3 regions of the Bacillus sp. PK3-067 genome follow, and region 3 is predicted to be linked to each of the others. Evidence: predicted binding sites of a transcription regulator. Region 3 holds the regulator's gene; each other region holds the start of a gene.
The links. The regulator Rex, encoded in region 3, represses fermentation and respiration genes when NADH is low (regulators of the CRP and FNR family bind a similar motif). The targets are predictions, from matches to a motif close to TTGTGAAATATTTCACAA.
Positions count from the first base shown of each region.

Region 1: a site for Rex is predicted at 3,181-3,198, ahead of M1D73_RS06545 (formate/nitrite transporter family protein). Genes of this name have one in related genera too.
Region 2: a site for Rex is predicted at 2,383-2,400, ahead of pflB (formate C-acetyltransferase). Genes of this name have one in related genera too.

Region 1 is NZ_CP096490.1:1,259,795-1,264,337, forward strand. Features, by position in the region: gene M1D73_RS06525 (LutB/LldF family L-lactate oxidation iron-sulfur protein) at 1-345, shown strand, start outside; gene M1D73_RS06530 (LutC/YkgG family protein) at 345-1,055, shown strand; gene M1D73_RS06535 (prepilin peptidase) at 1,169-1,891, shown strand; gene M1D73_RS06540 (cyclic-phosphate processing receiver domain-containing protein) at 1,906-2,217, shown strand; gene M1D73_RS06545 (formate/nitrite transporter family protein) at 2,245-3,096, opposite strand; gene M1D73_RS06550 (TerC family protein) at 3,299-4,093, opposite strand; gene M1D73_RS06555 (TrkH family potassium uptake protein) at 4,389-4,543, opposite strand, start outside.
Region 2 is NZ_CP096490.1:488,720-493,262, reverse strand. Features, by position in the region: gene pflB (formate C-acetyltransferase) at 23-2,272, opposite strand; gene M1D73_RS02555 (hypothetical protein) at 2,425-2,646, opposite strand; gene M1D73_RS02550 (glycosyltransferase family 2 protein) at 2,615-4,159, opposite strand; gene M1D73_RS02545 (NAD-dependent epimerase/dehydratase family protein) at 4,152-4,543, opposite strand, start outside.
Region 3 is NZ_CP096490.1:254,567-259,109, reverse strand. Features, by position in the region: gene groL (chaperonin GroEL) at 1-1,252, opposite strand, end outside; gene groES (co-chaperone GroES) at 1,291-1,575, opposite strand; gene M1D73_RS01510 (CPBP family intramembrane glutamic endopeptidase) at 1,965-2,714, shown strand; gene M1D73_RS01505 (YdiK family protein) at 2,711-2,902, shown strand; gene M1D73_RS01500 (redox-sensing transcriptional repressor Rex) at 2,932-3,561, opposite strand; gene M1D73_RS01495 (ABC-F family ATP-binding cassette domain-containing protein) at 3,749-4,543, shown strand, end outside.

The sequences.
Region 1 (4,543 bases), 1.0 Mb from region 3:
GCATCTAGTTTATGCGGAGCATGTACAGAAGCTTGTCCAGTAAAAATTCCATTGCATGATTTATTATTAAAACATCGTCAAGTCATCGTTGAGCAAGAAGGTCGTGCACCACTTGCAGAAAAACTAGCGATGAAAATGTTTAGTATGGGTGCTTCTTCAGCTGCTTTATATAAAATGGGTTCAAAAATGGCACCAGCGGCAATGAGTCCATTTACATCTGGTAATCGTGTATCAAAAGGTGTTGGACCACTTAAAAACTGGACGGATATTCGTGAATTCCCAGCTCCAAGTAAAGAACGATTCCGTGATTGGTATAAAGATCATAAGAAAGGCGGGGATAAATAATGACAGGATTAATTCAAAACCGTGATGCCTTTCTAGATAACATTGCAAAAGAACTTGGGCGCGCACGTAAAACAGAAGGTGTAGAGCGTCCAGTATGGAAAAGTAATGTGAATATAGAAACGTTAAAAGATTATTCACAAGAAGAATTACTAGAAGTGTTTAAAAAGCAATGTACAAACATTCATACAACTGTAGTAGAAACGACAAATGACCGTTTAGGTGAAGAACTTCAAAAAGTAATCATGGAAAACGGCGGGGGACCTATTTTATTATCAGCAGATGATCGTTTTGATGCATATGGTTTAACATCTTTATTTAAAGAAGAACTTCCAAAGCGAGACGTTGAAGTAAACGTATGGGATCCAGAGAGAAAAGACGAAAATATGCGTTTAGCTGAAAAAGCGAATATTGGTATTGCATTTAGTGATTATACATTAGCCGAATCTGGTACAATTGTTGTACAAAGTCATAAAGGGCAGGGACGTTCTTTACACTTTTTACCGACTGTATATTTTGCTATTATTCCACGTGAAACACTTGTGCCTCGTATTACACAAGCAGTTCAGGATATGAACTCACGCGTAGAAAATGGGGAGACAGCGGCATCTTGTATTAACTTTATTACAGGGCCAAGTAACTCGGCTGACATTGAGATGAATCTTGTTGTCGGAGTACATGGACCATTAAAAGCAGTATATTTCATCGTATAAAAGAGGGGAAAGCAGGCCGGAAAATGGCCTGCTTTTTTAGTAGAATAAAGGATAATATGAAGTAGAAGTTCTCTCCTTTTTTTGCTATGTTTTTTGGGAAAGGAGAGGAAGGGATGTTCACTTATTTATATGCACTGTTAGCAGGGATGGTGTTTGGTTCTTTTTTTATGTTAGTTGCGGTGAGGGTTCCATTAGGTGCGTCTATTATTACCCCGCGTTCACATTGTTATTATTGCAAATATGTGCTAAGGCCAAAAGAACTAATCCCCATCATTTCATTTTATATACAAAGAGGCTGTTGTACGAATTGTAAGAGGAAAATTCCAATTATATATGTAGCATTTGAATGTATAACAGGAAGTATATTTCTTCTTACCGTGTATATGATTGGAATAGAACGAGAACTTATTATCATTTTATCCCTTTTTTCGCTACTTCTTATTATTTCAGTTACAGATTACTTATATATGTTAATTCCTGATTGTATTTTAATTTCGTTTGCGGTTTTACTCATTCTCGAAAGTGTTTTTGTACAATTAGTTACTTGGACAGATAGTATAGTTGGTAGTGGTGTTATATTCCTTTTGTTATATTGCATGCAAAAGATATATCCAGAAGGGCTTGGCGGAGGAGATATAAAACTACTTTCGTTACTTGGTTTTATAGTAGGAGTGAAGGGAGTTTTTATCGTTTTATTTTTAGCATCTTGTTTTAGTCTTTGTTTTTTCGGGATTGGTATCGGATTAAAACGTATAGAAGTACGAAAGCCAATTCCATTTGGTCCTTTTATTAGTCTTGGGGCAATGTGCTATGTATTAGCTGTTTATTCAAATTAGAGAGGGAATCGAAAATGAACGTATATATGGATGATCAAAGAAGTTGCCCGTTCGGGTATGTGTCCGCAACTACAGTAGAATGTGCCTTGCAAATGGTTCGGGATTATGATGTGAATATTCTTTCCCTTGATTATAATATGGGCTGGGGAGCAAAAAATGGACTAGATTTTGTAGAAGCTTTTTGTACAGAGGGATTATATGTAAATGAAATTCACCTTCATACGAATGATGTCATCGGTATGCACAAGATGAAACAGAGAATGGATAAGGGAAAGGAAGAAGGAGAAATTAATCCTCACCTTGTTGTTAAATACGTGGGAAGCTAAAAACTCCAAAGTAAAACTTTGGAGTTTTTAGTGTTTCATATGTGCTTGTAAAGGAATAATCTCTTCTTGTTGAGCTACTGCGATTTCAGTTTCTTCCTGTTGAACTTCAGGTGTTTTCTTTGTTAAGTAGTGGTATACCATACCGACAAATACTGATCCGCCAATAATGTTACCGATTGTAACAGGAATTAAGTTATGAATAGCACCTGAAAAAGAAATTGTCTCAGGATGCGGTGAAACTAAAGATAAAGCAAAGAGTGATAAGTTTGCAATACTATGTTCGTAACCAGATAAGAAGAATGTGAAAACAAGTAGCATCATGACTATTATTTTTGCTGTGTCACCTTTAACCTGAGAAGGTAAGAAACAAGCAAGACATACGAGCCAGTTACATAAAATGGCTTTAAAGAATAACTGCATTGTAGGTGTGTTCATCTTTCCTTCAACGACTTTATTCATTAAGTGACCGTGATCAATTGCTTCAAAAATTCCAGTTGCGTAAAATAGTAAGGCAAAGAATAACGCGCCGGCTAAGTTACCTGCATAACAAGCAACCCAGTTACGTAGTGTATCAGAAATCGTTGTTTCTTTTCTTAAAGTTGCTACAGTAAAGTACATTGTGTTCCCAGTAAACAATTCAGCACCGCCATATATAATAAGTACGAGAGCAATCCCGAAAAACATAGAAGCAGCTAAATAAGTTGCTGGTGAATCTGCAATGTGAAAAAAGTTACCTAATTTAAAACATAGTACAATAATAAAACCGATATAAATACCCGCAAGTGCAGCACGAATGAAATATTGCATTGGGTTTGTATCTAGTATTTTCTTTTTGCTTTTAGCCAGTTTGACAACATAATCTAGTCCTTGTTCTAGCATGAGTAATACGCTCCTTTAGTAAATCTTCTATAAATACTCCTTATATGAATAAAGTACATGGAATTGTTCTCACTTTCAATAAGTTTGTGCAATGTTTCACAAAAAGGACATACATACATTAAGAAAACGTTTACAAAAGGTAGTATAATGTAATTTTTTCTGGACATTGAGAGGAAGAAAGAAAAAAGAAAAAGCGCTGTAATTACAGCGCTTTTTCGTCTAAATTCTTTTCTACTTTTACTTCTACTTCTTTTGAGAAGAACCAACCACCAACTGCGATTCCGACTAATACAATCCAGAATGTAAGCTTCCACGGAGTGGATTCTGGGAATGAATGTGGAATTACATTTAATGCAGGGTGTGCTAATGTATAAACTGCTAGCTTCACACCAACCCAACCTACAATTAAGAATGCTGCGGTTTCAAGTCCTGGTTTACGTTTTAAGATTTGTACGAAAGCAGTTGCTGCAAATCGCATAATGATTAATCCGATAAGTCCACCTACAAAGATAACAGCGAATTGCCCAGTATCAAGACTACCAATTGTACCTAATCCTGTTTTTGGTAAAGTCATTGCTAGTGCAACAGCAGCTAAAATTGAATCAACTGCGAAGGCGATATCAGCAACCTCAACTTTAAATACAGTCCACCAAAAGTTCTCTTGTTTTTTCTTTGCTTCTTTTTCTTCTGTTTCTTCATCTGTATTCTTTTTAACATATGTTTTAAATAAGTGATTACCAGCGATAAACATAAGGTAGATGGCACCGATTGCTTGCACTTGCCATACATCGACTAAGAACGAAATCATAAATAACGATCCAAATCGGAAAACAAATGCCCCCGCTAATCCATAAAATAGTGCTTTCTTTCGTTTTTCTTCTGGTAAATGTTTTACCATAATTGCAAGAACAAGAGCGTTATCAGCCGCTAAAATCCCTTCAAGTGCAATTAGGATGAGTAATACCCAACCATACTCCAATAATAATGATACATCCATGTACATTCTCCTCTCATTTCTATAAGTTCTAAATAAGTGAAGAATTTCCCCACTATTTAGTTTCCCCATACTCCTGCCTATTAACTTTGGAAAAATCTGGAAGTGAATGCAAAAAAGACCTCTGCCGTTAATAGGCAAAGGTCTTGCTAGACATATGTAATAAAAAATGCCAACAAAGCCGGAAGAACTAAGTTCTACGTAATGACGACTTTGTTTCCAAGAAATATTCTTGGACGCTACTCCCCTTTGGAGATATGTTATTGTATTCTCATTATATGGATAATTTATACGGTTGTCAACCTGTTAAAATATCTTCATTCGGATATTTTATTTTCAGGTTCTTTTTACGAGCAAATGAAAAAGCCAATGTTAAAGGACCCATTTTCCCGAAAAACATCATAAAGATAATAATAGCTTTTCCGATTATAGTTAAGTGGGGTGTTAAATTCA
Region 2 (4,543 bases), 230 kb from region 3:
AGCGAAGGGAAACCTTTTTCATTTACATGCTTTCATGCATTGTACGGTTAATTACATCAATTTGTTGTTCACGAGTTAATTTAATAAAGTTTACAGCATAACCAGATACACGAATTGTTAATTGTGGATACTTCTCAGGATGTTCCATTGCATCCATTAATGTTTCACGGTTAAATACGTTAATATTTAAGTGGTGCCCTTCTTTTACTGCATAGCCATCAAGCATTGATACTAAGTTACGTACTTGTACATCATCTTCTTTACCAAGTGCTTTCGGAATAATAGAGAATGTATTAGAAATACCATCTTGTGCATCTTCATATGGTAATTTAGCCACAGATAATAATGAAGCTAATGCACCTTTTGTATCGCGTCCATGCATTGGGTTCGCACCTGGTGCAAATGGTTCTCCAGTACGGCGGCCATCTGGAGTATTACCAGTTTTCTTACCGTAAACAACGTTAGATGTGATTGTTAAGATTGACATTGTATGAACAGAGTTTCTGTATGTTTTATGTTTACGAAGTTTATTCATAAATGTTTTTACAAGATTTACAGCAATCTCATCTACACGATCATCATTGTTACCGTATTTAGGGAAATCTCCTTCAATCTCGAAGTCAACTGCAATACCATTTTCATCACGAATTGGTTTTACTTTTGCGTACTTAATTGCACTTAATGAATCTGCTACTACAGATAGACCAGCGATACCTGTTGCCATTGTACGAAGAACGTTTGTATCATGAAGTGCCATTTCAATACGTTCATAGCTATATTTATCATGCATGTAATGGATAACATTTAATGTGTTTAAATATAGACCCGCTAACCATTCCATTGTCATATCAAACTTATGCATAACTTCTTCATAATTTAATACTTCAGAAGTAATTGGTGCGTACTCAGGACCAACTTGTGCTTTTGACTTTTCATCTTTACCACCGTTAATCGCATATAATAATGCTTTCGCTAAGTTTGCACGAGCTCCGAAGAACTGCATTTGTTTACCGATTCTCATTGCAGATACGCAACATGCAATACCGTAATCATCGCCGTATTCAGGACGCATAATGTCATCATTTTCATATTGAATTGCTGATGTTTTAATAGACATTTTCGCACAGTAGTTTTTAAAGTTCTCTGGTAATTGTTTAGACCAAAGAACAGTTAAGTTTGGTTCTGGAGCTGGTCCTAAATTATCTAATGTATGCAAGAAACGGAATGAGTTCTTTGTTACTAATGGACGACCATCTAATGCCATACCACCGATAGATTCAGTTACCCAAGTTGGGTCACCAGAGAATAATTCATTATAATCAGGTGTTCTTGCGAATTTCACAAGACGTAATTTCATAATGAAGTGATCTACAATTTCTTGTACTTCTTCTTCTGTTAAAGTACCATTTGCTAAATCTCTTTCAATGTAAATATCTAAGAATGTAGAAGTACGTCCAAGACTCATTGCAGCTCCGTTTTGCTCTTTAATCGCTGCAAGGTATGCGAAGTATAACCATTGGAATGCTTCTTGTGCATTTGTTGCTGGCTTAGAAATATCGAAGCCATGAGAAGCAGCCATTTCTTTTAACTCTTGAAGTGCACGCATTTGCTCAGATAACTCTTCGCGTAAACGCATTGTATCTTCGCTCATTACACCACCAGTTAAATTCAAATCAGCTTTTTTCGCTTCAATTAAATGATCAATACCATATAACGCTACTCGGCGATAGTCACCGATAATACGTCCACGTCCGTATGCATCTGGAAGACCAGTAATAACACCTGATTTACGTGCATTTCTCATTTCTGGTGTGTATGCATCAAATACACCTTGGTTATGAGTTTTTCTCCACTCTCTAAAAATACGACTAAGTTCTTTATCCATTTCGTATCCATAAGATTCACAAGCTTGTTCTGCCATACGAATACCACCATATGGTTGTAAAGAACGTTTAAATGGTTTATCAGTTTGGAAACCGACTACTTTTTCAATATCTTTATTTAAGTATCCTGGGTCATGTGATGTAATAGAAGAAACAATTTTTGTATCCATATCAAGAACGCCACCGTTTTCACGTTCTTTCGTTGTTAAATCCATTACTTGATCCCAAAGTTGTTTCGTTGCTTCAGTTGCTTCTGCTAAGAAAGATTCGTCCCCTTCGAAAACGTTTACATTATTTAAAATGAAATCGCGAACATCAATCTCTGCTTTCCATTTTTCACCTTTAAAGTTTTCCCATGCGTTTTTAACATTTTCTAATACTTGAGTCATCCTAATCTCCTCCATTTTTGATTAGTACAGGACTAAGATTTTTTATATAACAGCTTACACACTTAGAATACTACTTTTTTACGAAAGTGAACGAAATAGTTGTGACATGTTTGTGAAATGTTGAGCAAACCACTATATATATAGTGTTAACTTCATTTAAAAGTCTTTAAAATTAACCCTTTCCTTAATTGTATTTTTTTGGTATCCTTATATACGAGTCCTATTTTGTAATATAAGAACAATACCCATTGTAGAGCTGTAATACTCTTATCTCCTAATCTGTTATAGTTTTTATAACAGAACAAAAAAGTGTACACATGTTGTACACTTTTTTTGTTACTTCTATAAAACATCTCTTTTTCTATTGCCATCATAGAATCCGCCACGATTGTCTGTTAATGCAATTATTTGATCTAGTCCTTCTATATGATCACCTATAATTCGAAGTACAGCTGGTGGATGACCTATTTTAGCAAAATGTTCACTGGGACGAATACGGTTCATCTTATCGACCTCAACACGACTTACACATGCAACTTCAAATCCTGAAAGAATAGCTTTCACTTGGGCTACACACGGCGCCAGTAAAGATCTATACCCAATTTCTTTCAAACACTTACGGCTAAACGCATTCGGTACAGCGATAAGAGAGCCTACGCCTAGATCTTTTCTATCACAAGCTAAATTTAATGCATATTTAAATGCAGTTACAAGATGAAGCGGTACTCTTAAATCTAAATAATGATTTAGATCATTTAATGCAACATCTGTTCCATCTGCAATAGCTTTCGCAAAAGGATATAGCTCACTCGCTGGAATAACAAAATCGCCATCTATAAATAACACAATTTCTCCTTTTGCAAAATACGTTCCAAGTGAGCGCCCCACATCATTTCCGAGTGCTTCTTTATATACAATTGTCGTTGCCCCTTTGTCTTTTGCAATTTTTTTCGTTTTATCTGACGAACCATTTACGACAACGATAATTTCGAAGGGTTCAATTTTGCGAAGCTCTTCTATAACGTTTCCAATTGTTTTCTCTTCATCTTGTACGGGAATAACAACCGATAGTTGCTTTCCTTTATAGAAATCAGATGTAACACCCCACCCTTGATAAAACTCTTCAAAACTTAAAGTATGATAGACACTATCCCTTTTCCTATTTCCATCATAATATCCTCCGCGCTCATCACTGCTTAATATCCGTTCTGCTACTGCTTCTATATGATCACCTATCATTCTTTTTTCAGATTGGGAAAGATTTGTCCCATATGCAGCATGCTGGAATGGACGAAATTTATTCGGCGTAATAACGTCAATAGCACAATGACGACTAATTCTCCATTTACTTTGAACTAGGCGTAAATGAGCCACAATAGGATTAACAAAACATTCATATCCGATGCTTTGAACGACTTCTTTCGTCAGCGCATGAGGTACATCTAATAAAGAATTCATTTTTAATTCTTCACGCTCTAACATTGCATTTAATATTTGGCGCCATACTGTAATAGAAGTGGTTTTTTGCCTTTTTAAAAATAATGCATCCAAATTATTTAAAACTATATCTGCCTGATCGTATAAAATCGGATTAAGGAATAATTTTAATTTTGAAGTTGGAATAGCAAAATCACCATCTATGAATAGTAATACATCACCTATCGCATGTTTTGCGCCGACTGCACGTCCAACATCGTTCCCTAGTAGCTCTGTATGCTTGATTACTTTACACCCTAAACGATCTGCAACATCTTCTGTTCCATCATTACAACCGTTTGCTACTACAATGATTTCTACTGGATTTAATGGTCTTACCGATTGAATAACGTCTGAAATCGTATCGACCTCATTACATGCAGGAATAATAACAGATAATGACTTAGCCATTGTTTTGTTCACGAAACCACTTAATTGTTTCCTTCAATCCGTTTCCCCACGTTACTTTCGCCTGAAATTGAACAAGCTCTTTTAATTTTGTTACATCTGGTCTTCTATTTGGAATTTCTTCAAAACCATGAGGATATACTTCTTCAAAAGGCACTTGGACAATCTTCGAAGAAGAATTCGTTAATTTTTTAATTACTTCTGCTACTTCTTTTATGCTCTTTTCATTCTCAGAACCTATATTAATAATCTCACCATTTACCTTCTCATCCATTGCCCGAATCGTTGCCTCTACCGCATCACTTACATACGTAAAACAACGTGTCTGCTTTCCATCTCCATATACGAGAATGTCTTCTCCTTGCAGTGCCGCGCGGATAAATCGCG
Region 3 (4,543 bases):
TAAGTGAAGTACCACCACCTGCAACGATACCTTCTTCTACTGCTGCACGAGTTGAGTTAAGTGCATCTTCAATGCGAAGTTTGCGCTCTTTTAACTCAGTTTCAGTTGCTGCACCTACTTTAATTACTGCTACGCCACCTGCTAGTTTAGCAAGACGCTCTTGTAATTTTTCGCGATCGAATTCAGAAGTTGTTTCTTCTAATTGCGCACGGATTTGACCGATGCGAGCTTCGATTTGTTCTGTGCTTCCTACACCTTCAACTACAGTTGTGTTTTCTTTTGTAACAACAACTTTACCAGCGCGTCCTAAAGATTCAACTGTAGCAGATTTTAAGTCACGGCCTAATTCTTCAGTGATCACTTCGCCACCAGTTAAGATTGCGATATCTTCTAGCATTGCTTTACGACGGTCACCAAATCCAGGAGCTTTAACAGCTACTACATTGAATGTACCACGAAGTTTGTTCACTACTAATGTAGCTAATGCTTCGCCTTCTACATCTTCAGCAATGATAAGAAGTGGTTTACCTTGTTGTACCACTTGCTCTAATACTGGTAAGATTTCTTGAATGTTAGAAATCTTTTTGTCAGTAATTAAGATATATGGGTTATCAAGAACTGCTTCCATTTTGTCAGAATCAGTAATCATGTAAGGAGATGCATAGCCACGATCAAATTGCATACCTTCTACTACGTCTAATTCTGTTGTGAATCCTTTAGACTCTTCTAAAGTAATAACGCCGTCGTTACCAACGCGCTCCATTGCTTCAGCGATTAATTGACCTACTTCTTCGTCAGCTGCAGAAATAGCAGCTACTTGTGCGATAGAAGATTTGCCTTCGATTGGTTTAGAAATCGTTTTTAATTCTTCAATTGCAGCAGTAACAGCTTTTTCGATACCTTTACGAAGACCCATTGGGTTCGCACCAGCTGTTACGTTTTTAAGACCTTCACGAATCATAGCTTGCGCTAATACAGTTGCAGTTGTTGTTCCGTCACCAGCTACGTCATTTGTTTTGCTAGCAACTTCTGCTACTAATTTCGCACCCATGTTTTCGAATGCATCTTCTAATTCGATTTCTTTTGCGATTGTTACACCATCATTTGTAATAAGTGGTGAACCAAATTTTTTCTCAAGTACAACGTTACGACCTTTTGGTCCAAGCGTAACTTTTACTGCGTTTGCAAGAGTGTCGACACCGCGAAGCATCGAACGACGTGCTTCTTCACTAAATTTAATATCTTTTGCCATAATAATTGACCCCCTTGGATTTTTTAAGATTTATATAATTAACCGATAACTGCTAAAATGTCACTTTCACGTAAAATCAAGTAGTCTGTACCTTCATATTTCACTTCAGTACCTGCATATTTTGAGAAGATGATAAGATCACCTGCTGCTACCTCTAAAGCAACACGCTCACCATTCTCAAGCACTCGACCAGTACCTACTGCAACAACTTTACCCTCTTGTGGTTTTTCTTTTGCAGTATCTGGTAATACGATACCACTTGCTGTTTTTTCTTCTGCTTGAACAAGCTCAATTACAACGCGATCACCTAATGGCTTTAGCATGAACAATAACCTCCTCATTTTGTTATGTAAATTTCTTTTATTAGCACTCAAGTCATCCGAGTGCTAACACACTTATAATAATAAATAATCTCAATTTCTTTTGCAAGTAAAAAAATCATAATTTTTTCGCAAATCACTATATAAACTTTCTATATACAATACTGCCTTTACTATATGAATCGTTGTTTCCACTGCTCGTATGTTACAATATGAAAGGACACCCTAAGTTGTTTTCGCTACACATACAACTTTCTCCTGTCTTCTATTATAATTTCAAATAAGGATTTACGAAAAAAACATAATTCAAGAGGTTTATATCGTAGGTAGCATATTTACATGTTATCCTAACTTATCTCATACACTATAGTTAGAAAGGATGGTTAAACCATTTGAAGAAACAATACTGGTGGATTATCATTACATACATTTTAATGCAGTTATCTGGCGTTGTTGGATTACCACTTCTCCTAAAAACAGGACTCTATGATAATAGAGGATTTACCATTGAAGAAAAAGGACAAATCATAACGGGACACTGGGCAATCATTAGCTTCTTTATTGCATTATGTATCGTGCTTTGGTTACTTAGAACAGATATTCGTGACAGGCATTTAGATCCAATGCGCTCTTCTGTTCCAGCTACTATTGGATGGATTTTTATCGGGTTCTTCTTAGCAATCATCTCACAATCCATTGCAGGTATGATTGAAATGTATGTATTTGGGGTTCCACGTGGATCTGAGAATACAGACAGACTGATGGACATCGCAAGAACGATACCTTGGTTCCTTATTGTTGTATCTATAATTGGACCTATCTTAGAAGAAATCGTATTTAGAAAAATTCTATTCGGCACGCTTTATAAGAAGTTTAACTTCTTTATCGCAGCTATCATTAGTTCGCTTGTATTCGCAACAATTCATTTTGATTTTACTCACTTATTGGTATACACTGCTATGGGGCTCGTATTCGCCTTCTTATATGTGAAGACGAAACGTATTATCGTTCCGATTGCAGCTCATGTTGCGATGAATACATTAGTCGCTATTGGGCAAATTTTTATGAGCAATGAACAAATTCAAGAAATGATTAAAGAAGCTGAAAAAATGCAAGGCTTTATCGGAGGATTTTTTGTATGAGAAACTCACCATTGTTCATGGCTGCACTATACTTCCTTCTTGGATGTATCTTTACACGCTTCGCCATTACGAACGTGACAGATACAATCTGGAATATGTGGACAATACTATTTGCAGTTATGGCAACAATTGATTTTAATTTGGCACTTCGCCTTATATTAGTTAAATTCACAAAGAAGAAACAATAATAAAACGCAGAGGTCGCTTCCTCTGCGTTTTATTGTGGATAGTTTTTCAAAAAGTAAACTAATGTTTGTAACTCTACAGCTAAGTCAATATGATGAATTCTAATATTCTCTGATACGTTTAATCGCGCTGGTGTGAAATTCAAAATACCGTGCACGCTTGTTTCAGCTAATCTATCTGCTACAGCTTGTGCTACTGTAGCCGGTACTGTTAATATTGCCACTTGTATATCATTTGATAATCTCTCTTCTAATTCATCTAAATGATATACAGGAATGCCCCCGATTTCTGTTCCAACTTTCTCTTCACTAACATCAAATGCCATTTCAATTTTTGTATTATTGTTTTTCGTGAAATTATAATGTAAGAAAGCGGTCCCTAAATTACCTACTCCAATAAGTGCTACACGTGTTATATCATCTTGATCAAGTGTTTCGCGGAAAAATGATAATAAATAATTTACGTTATATCCATATCCCTTTTTCCCTAACGCTCCAAAATACGAAAAATCTCTTCGTATTGTTGCGGAATCTACTTTTACTGCCTCACTCAATTCGGCCGATGAAACACGCTGCTTACCAGAAAGAGATAAGTTTTGGATAAATCGATAGTATAGAGGCAATCTTTTAGCAGTGGCTTGTGGAATCTTTTGCTGATCCATATGACCTCTCCTCTCTTCCTATCTTTATTCATATACTTTAATCAAATACAGAAGTTTAGCACTCATTAAATTCCTTGTATAATAAAGAGAAGAAGTATTCTCTCTTTATTTTAAACTATACACTATTTTTAGTATGATTGAGAAATATAAACATGGCAAAGTTAAGAAATTATTTGAGGTGAAAACATTGATTTTATTACAAGTAAACGCGCTTTCGAAATTATACGGTGCAGAAACGATTCTTGCAAACATAAAATTGGAAGTACAAACAAAAGATCGTATCGCATTAGTTGGAAGGAATGGAGCAGGAAAATCTACATTATTAAAAATTATCGCTGGTGAATTATCTCATGATGGTGGCGAAATTATAAAACCGAAAGATGTCTCAATCGGATATTTAGCTCAAAATACTGGACTAGAAACGTCTTTAACAATTTGGGATGAAATGCTAACCGTCTTTACCCACTTACAGCAAATGGAGACAAAACTTCGAAGGCTTGAGCAAGAAATGGGAAAAGAAGAAAACTTTTCAAACGAAGCTACATATGAAAGATTGTTAGCTGATTATGACCAACTACAACTCAATTATAAAGATCAAGGTGGATATCAATATGAAGCGGATATTCGCTCCATTTTAAGCGGCCTTGGCTTCCCAGTTGAAACGCACCAGACGACGATCTCTACTTTAAGCGGCGGGCAAAAAACAAGATTAGCTCTCGGGAAATTATTATTAACAAAACCAGACTTACTTATTTTGGACGAGCCTACAAACCATTTAGACATCGAAACATTAACATGGCTTGAGCAATATTTGCAAGGTTATCCTGGCGCAATATTAATCGTCTCACATGACCGTTATTTCTTAGACAAACTCGTTACACAAGTATATGAAATTTCGAATAAAGAAAGCAGACGATTTGTTGGTAACTACAGTAAATATTTAGACTTAAAATCAGCATTATATGAGCAAGAAATGAAACGT